Regions from separate parts of the Paenibacillus sp. GCM10012306 genome, predicted to be linked through region 1. Evidence: riboswitches for the same ligand, from Rfam matches in the RefSeq annotation. Region 1 holds a riboswitch; the other holds the start of a gene.
The links. A riboswitch is a leader RNA that binds a small molecule or an ion and turns the genes downstream of it on or off. The one in region 1 is predicted to bind ZMP and ZTP.
Positions count from the first base shown of each region.

Region 2: another riboswitch for ZMP and ZTP. It lies ahead of ACFORK_RS05725 (DJ-1/PfpI family protein); the one in region 1 lies ahead of ACFORK_RS12370 (TIGR01440 family protein).

Region 1 covers NZ_JBHRYW010000004.1:358,492-361,907, forward strand. The annotation lists gene ACFORK_RS12360 (manganese efflux pump MntP) at 1-226, shown strand, start outside; gene ACFORK_RS12365 (low molecular weight protein arginine phosphatase) at 359-946, shown strand; ZMP/ZTP riboswitch at 993-1,075, shown strand; gene ACFORK_RS12370 (TIGR01440 family protein) at 1,318-1,977, shown strand; gene ACFORK_RS12375 (serine hydroxymethyltransferase) at 2,034-3,281, shown strand.
Region 2 covers NZ_JBHRYW010000002.1:443,667-447,082, reverse strand. The annotation lists gene ACFORK_RS05735 (cupin domain-containing protein) at 1-548, shown strand, start outside; gene ACFORK_RS05730 (chloramphenicol phosphotransferase CPT family protein) at 941-1,534, shown strand; ZMP/ZTP riboswitch at 1,893-1,972, shown strand; gene ACFORK_RS05725 (DJ-1/PfpI family protein) at 2,031-2,603, shown strand; gene ACFORK_RS05720 (GNAT family N-acetyltransferase) at 2,609-3,085, shown strand; gene ACFORK_RS05715 (putative quinol monooxygenase) at 3,262-3,416, opposite strand, start outside.

The DNA of each region.
Region 1 (3,416 bases):
GTTGATCTCGCTCAGTGTCAGCGTAGATTCTTTTTCGGTAGGTGTATCTTTAGGGATGTTCGTGGACAGTATTCTACTGACTATACTGGCTTTTGGCATTTGCGGCGGGCTAATGTCGATTACAGGTTTGCTGCTGGGGCGGCATGTCAGTCGTGGGCTTGGTACGTACGGCGAGGCGATTGGCGGGGCGATCCTATTGGGGTTTGGCTTGCTGTTCATCTTCTGATACAATAACGGCACCGGAAGTATTCTAACTAATTATGTCTTCTGCCCATAGTTTTTGCCCAATCAAGTGATTTGAACGGTACTGAAAACTATGGCGGAATGAATTTAAATATTTATTGGGAGGTGGATAAACATGCTGCATATTTTATTCGTCTGCACCGGCAATACCTGCCGCAGTCCTATGGCAGAAGGGCTTCTGCGGAAGTATGCCAAGGCGCGCGGAGTGGAGCTGGAGGTGCGGTCTGCAGGAGTATCCGCCATTTCAGGCTCATCCATATCCAGACATGCTGCGGCGATACTGCGGGATGAGGGTGTGCTTGATCTCATGCAGTCCTCTCAGCTTACAGGTCAACAAGTAGCCTGGGCGGATCTTGTGTTAACACTGACAGGTAGTCACAAGCGGCATTTACTGCAATATTTTCCAGATGCCGTGACGAAGACATATACGCTGAAAGAATATGTACATGATGAAGCGTCAGTCACTGAAGATATCGAGGAGCTGGATAGCCTCTATGCAGAAGCAGAAATGTCCATTGCTCTTGGAGGGGAACCGGATGCTGCCGCACTGCAGCGGATCATCGAGATTCGTCAACGCATTCCGAGCTTTGATATTTCTGATCCCTTTGGTGGCAGTCGTGATGATTATGAGCTAACAGCTGCCGAGATCCGCAAGGCGCTGCATAGCCTGCTGGATAAGCTACAGTCTGTAAGACGTTTGTAAAGAAGGTTGATTTTCGGCTCTCTTTGCTTTAAGATGTAAGAAATATCGGTTCCGATGTAACTGGCGACAACTGTGGATCAAACCACGATGGAGCATCGGAATAAACGGCCGGTCGCCTGGGCAAAAGAGCAAATCCGCAGCTACCTGCGGACTGCTCTTTTTTGTTTGAAATAGATGGAATTATCTGACTATTAGATATGTATCCTTATATTTCTTACTTACAGATATGGGTGGTTTATAGCGTAATAAGAGTATCTGCCAGCCTCCGAAAGTCTTGGACTTTCGCTTCCTGGAGAGGTACAGCCGTATCTGTCCCTGAAGCGAAAGTGGTGATGATGAGGTATCGTCATAACATTTTAGGAGGTAGGGCAATGGATGAAATGAAGCAGAACAATTCTTGGGAAGAGCGCGCGGTTAACCCTGCAGGATCTGTCGGGGAAGAAGATCATTCTTCAGACAATGCACGCTTGCTCTCTGAGGCTACTGCCACTGTGGTTCGAGAGCTTGCTACGGCAGGGAAGCTGGGTCCCGGCAAGATTCTTGTAGTTGGAGCTAGCACCAGCGAGGTAGCCGGTGCCCGGATCGGGACTGGCGGAGCGCTGGCTGTGGCAGAGCAATTGCTTGCTGGCATTACTGAGGTAGCTGATGAACTCGGATTCCATCCGGTGTATCAATGCTGTGAGCATTTGAATCGTGCCTTGGTGATGGAGCGCTCTTTGCTGGATCGGTTAGGGTTACAGGAGGTTGCAGCTGTGCCGATTCCCGTCGCAGGAGGTTCGATGGCTGCTGCTGCCTATCGCTCCATGAAAGACCCTGTGCTGGCAGAAACCGTACAGGCTCATGCTGGTATTGATATCGGGGAGACGCTGATCGGCATGCATTTACGACGTGTGGCCGTGCCTTTCCGTCCTAGCCTGCGTTACATTGGAGAAGCTAGAGTGAACGCTGCATGGAGCAGACCTGCCTTGATCGGCGGCGAACGTGCCGTCTACCGGACACAGGAGCAAAGCGGAACCCCGCTCTGCGAATAACTTAATGGTTTTCACTAAACACAACATAAACACAATACTAGGGAGGAAATAAGAACATGGAACAATTGCGTAAGAGTGACCCGGCAGTACTGGAAGCGATGGGATTGGAGCTGAAACGTCAGCGCGCGAATATTGAGCTTATTGCCTCTGAGAATATCGTCAGCGAAGCTGTTATTGAAGCTATGGGTTCGGTGCTTACCAACAAATATGCTGAAGGCTACCCGGGCAAGCGTTTTTATGGTGGTTGTGAAGATGTAGACATCGTCGAAGATCTGGCTCGCGACCGTGCTAAGCAACTGTTTGGTGCAGAGCATGTCAATGTACAACCGCACTCTGGTGCACAAGCGAATATGGCCGTTTATTTGGCAGCCCTGAAGCCTGGTGACACTGTACTTGGTATGAACCTGGCTCATGGTGGTCACTTGACACACGGTAGCCCGGTTAATGCTTCCGGCTTGCTTTATAACTTCGTTGCTTACGGTGTGCAAGAGGATACTTTCCTTATTGACTATGATGAAGTGCGCAAAGCCGCTTTCAAACACCGTCCTAAATTGATCGTAGCTGGTGCAAGTGCTTATCCGCGTACCATTGATTTTGAAAAACTCGCTGCTATTGCCAATGATGTTGGCGCATTGTTCATGGTAGACATGGCTCACATCGCAGGTCTGGTTGCTGCAGGTTTGCACCCGAACCCAGTTCCACATGCTCACTTTGTAACAACTACAACACACAAAACGCTGCGTGGACCACGCGGTGGCTTGATCATCTGTAAACAACCTTGGGCAGCTGCAATTGATAAAGCTGTATTCCCAGGCACGCAAGGTGGACCACTGATGCATGTGATTGCTTCCAAGGCGGTTGCCTTCGGTGAAGCATTGCAGCCATCCTTCAAGACTTATGCCGAAAATGTTATCAAGAATGCTAAGGTATTGTCCGAGACATTGCTTGGTGAAGGCATTAACATTATCTCTGGTGGAACAGACAACCACTTGATGCTGATTGATACCCGCAACTTGGGTATTACCGGTAAAGAAGCGGAAAAGGTACTGGATTCCATTGGTATTACCGTGAACAAGAATGCTATTCCGTTCGACCCAACTAGTCCATTTGTAACTAGCGGTATCCGTCTGGGTACTCCTGCGGTTACTTCTCGTGGCATGGATGAGAAAGCGATGAGTGTTATTGGCCGGATCATTGCGAATGTGCTCAAGAATCCGAAGGATGAAGCGATCTTGACTGAGGCTGGCCGCCAAGTGGCTGAGCTGACAGATCAATACCCGCTGTACCCTGAATTGAAATACTAATCTGTATAATAATTTCAGTATTTGTACTGCCTTTCTGCCTCCGTGGGCCGGGATTCCGGCTCTACGGAGGTTTTTTTGTTGCATAATGTTCACAACTGGAAGATTGATTATGGATTGAAATGTATTGAAATCAAT
Region 2 (3,416 bases), on a different contig from region 1:
CGAATGACAGCTCCTCGAACGGAACATATCGCCGCAATTCAGAGCTAACATCAACACACCGTTATCCCCTGAGTGCCAAGCAGCCTCGGCGTGCTCCCGGAGGTGGAACCCAGCGTACTGTGACGGTCGAAGACTTTCCCATCTCATCCACGATGTCGGGGTCACTGATCGAACTTCAGCCGGGTGCACTACGAGAGATGCATTGGCATCCTAATGCGGATGAATGGCAATATTATATCAGCGGACAAGCTGAAATGACTGTATTTCTGGCAGAAGGCAATTCGGTTACAGAGCAGTTTGAGGCAGGGGACGTTGGTTATGCCCCGATGGGTGCGGGTCACTATATCAAAAATACAGGCGAGGAAGTCTGCCGCGTATTAATTGGATTCAACAATGCCCACTACGAAGCAATTGATCTGAGCGAATGGCTTGCGGGCAACCCCATTGACGTGCTGTCTACAAATCTTGAAATGTCCAGGGAAGAAGCAGCAAAACTGCCGAACGACACCCTTTTCATTGCTCCGGATCAAGGTAAGAAGCGGTCATAGTTCAGCTGACATGATATTGCGTTACTTCAAGCCCACAGAGGAAGACAGGCTAAGAGCCATTGAGGGGTTGTATAAGGACTGAAATAAGCAGAGCCACCGATAAAGGGCGGCTCTTTTATTATGCTCTACGGGGCTTGTAAGGCTTTTAATTAGCTATACCCATTGCCGAATGAATTGGTTTCTGATGTTACGGCAGAGTTTACCCTCCTTCGCTCCGCACAATTTTTTTCTAAAAATACCATGTGAGGGCACTCCTCCCAAAATTCATTAAGCTATCTGGCAGGATAGTTTAAACGTTCCTCGAATATTTTACCAGTTGGATAATCTAATGAAATTTGTTGAATTAAGGTTGTCTGAATGAAACGAAAATCTTATAGATAAGGGTGATTCATGTGAATCAAGGACTCATTGTGTTTTTGAACGGAACGTCAAGTTCTGGAAAGACCTCCATATCGACTGAACTGATAAATCAGAAAGAGATTCCTTTTTATCATTTATCAATTGATGATATTTTTAATAATTACAATGATTTTGTTAATAATAAATTTCCAGATGAACCTCCAAGAGGAATAGATCATCAAGTTGTCTCACAAATAGTTGATGATTCCATATTATCAGTGTACCATTCCACAATTAAATTGTTATCAGAACTAGGTTTTAATGTAATAGTAGATACCATAATCGCAAACGACAAGTATTTTAATGATTTTTATGATTTACTTGTTGATTATCCTATATTGTTTGTAGGCGTACGATGCTCGAAAGAAGAACTCACAAGAAGAGAGCAAAGTAGGGGAGATCGATTAATTGGACTAGCACATTCCCAGTTCGACAGAGTATATTCCTATAATGAATATGATCTTGAAGTAAATACGGAAAAGTTGAGTCCAATCGAATGTGCCGATAAAATATTAAGTTTTATTAAGTCCGATCAGGGTTACTCAGCATTTAAGAAATTAAGTAAAAGAGAGATTAGTGTTTCATAGTAGGCAAATGCATCAGATAACAACATAATCAAGCATTGGGGCTATTGCCCCCTCGGTCTGCCCACAAGATTTCGGAAATATTTGCTTCTCATCGTCATAACCGTATATCAACCCAAATTCCGGCATAAAGAGGTCGAAAGTAATCGCTGGGATCCCCTTATCGACGGACTATTGAATCAAATTGCGTCTAAACAGATACTCCCGGGAAACGTGGTCGGTCCAGTCCTTGCTTTTCATTTTGTTCGTGAACCTTATATGTATACAACTCAGTACAGATAATTTTCATTGGTACAATGAATAGATTAGATTATTTTATTTCTTGTTTTATTTGGATTCCTCAAATACAATAAAGTAAATATTTGGTGTGTGCAACTGGCGTAAACGTGGAGAACCACGAGGGAGCACATATTCATAACGCCGTACGCCTGGGCAAAGTATTTGATCTTTCGATCAAATACTTTTTTTATTTTTCATTGGGAGAGGTCAGGTGCTAGTGATGAAAATGGCTTACATTCTTTTCGACAAGATGACTACGTTGGATTTTGTAGGTTTTTATGAAGCTGTGACATGGATGGGAATTTTAAAGGCAAAAGAAAATGTATCATGGGATTTTTGTTCGAATAAAGAACAGATCACAGACGATCGGGGTTTGACTTTAAAAATTGATCATGTCTTACCTGATTTATCAATCTATGATTTGATATTTATTCCTGGAGGATTATCAACAAGACAACTTAGATACGACACTAATTTTATTTCATGGATTGAGACTGCACGAGATGTTGAATACAAGGTGTCCGTATGCACAGGGGCATTGATTTTGGGTGCAGCTGGTTTTTTAAACGGGAAAAAAGCGACGACAAATACATCCGCATATGAACTTTTAGCACCTTATTGCTCCGAGGTTGTTAAAGAGCGTTTCGTAAGGGATGGAAATGTTTTTACAGGGGGAGGAGTGTCCGCTTCAATTGATTTGGGGCTATATTTAATAGAAACGCTTACCAACGACAACGTGGTTCGACAAGTTCAAGAAAAGATGGATTATCCATATTATCCTGCAAGGAGGTAACTATATTGAGTATTAGATCATTGGTGAAAAACGACCAAGTTCATGTTGAAAAAATCATGACCGAGCACCCTCTTCAGTTCCCCAAGTTTATCATAGACAAATATCCCCCACGCTGGCATACATTTTTGATAGTACAGGATTATGAACTCTGTGGGTACTATGTTAGTTTAGCAAATACTGGTGAAGTAATCGGTCATGCAGGATATATACTCAATGATGAACTTGGCTTATACGAAATAGTTGGTGTTGCTGTATCAAAAAATTTTCAGCGCCAAGGGATTGGGAACGCCTTAATTAATCATATTTGCGGCAAAATAAGTGAGCTGGGCAATAAGCAAGTTATCCTTTATACATTGGGTCATGTTGGAAATGAAGCCACATTGATGTTCTATAGAAATATTGGCTTTGAAATGGTTAATTACGAGAAAGATTTTTTTGAATCCGATTACGATAGGGTCACTTTTGCTAGAACATTTTTATGAAGGAGTAATCAGTACAGAGTGGGCTGGCAAAATGGAGATGTCCTCTAATGAACGTTAACAACGGTGACAAAAAAAGAATACTTAAAAAGTGGGGACAGTAATAGCGACAGCCCCACTTCTCTTTCTCTTGTTAATCAAACAATCAAGCAAAAACTTGTACTATATTCAGCCCTGCATTACACGCCCAATCCCTTACCACCCACAGGACGAAGTCGAACCGGCTCGACTGCTGCGATTAGAGGCTTCGCGCGCTGTATGACGGCAAGTACTTCTTCGTTCTTGAGAGAATCAGCATGAGCCTCAGCATCACGCCACAGTTCGGTCACCCAGA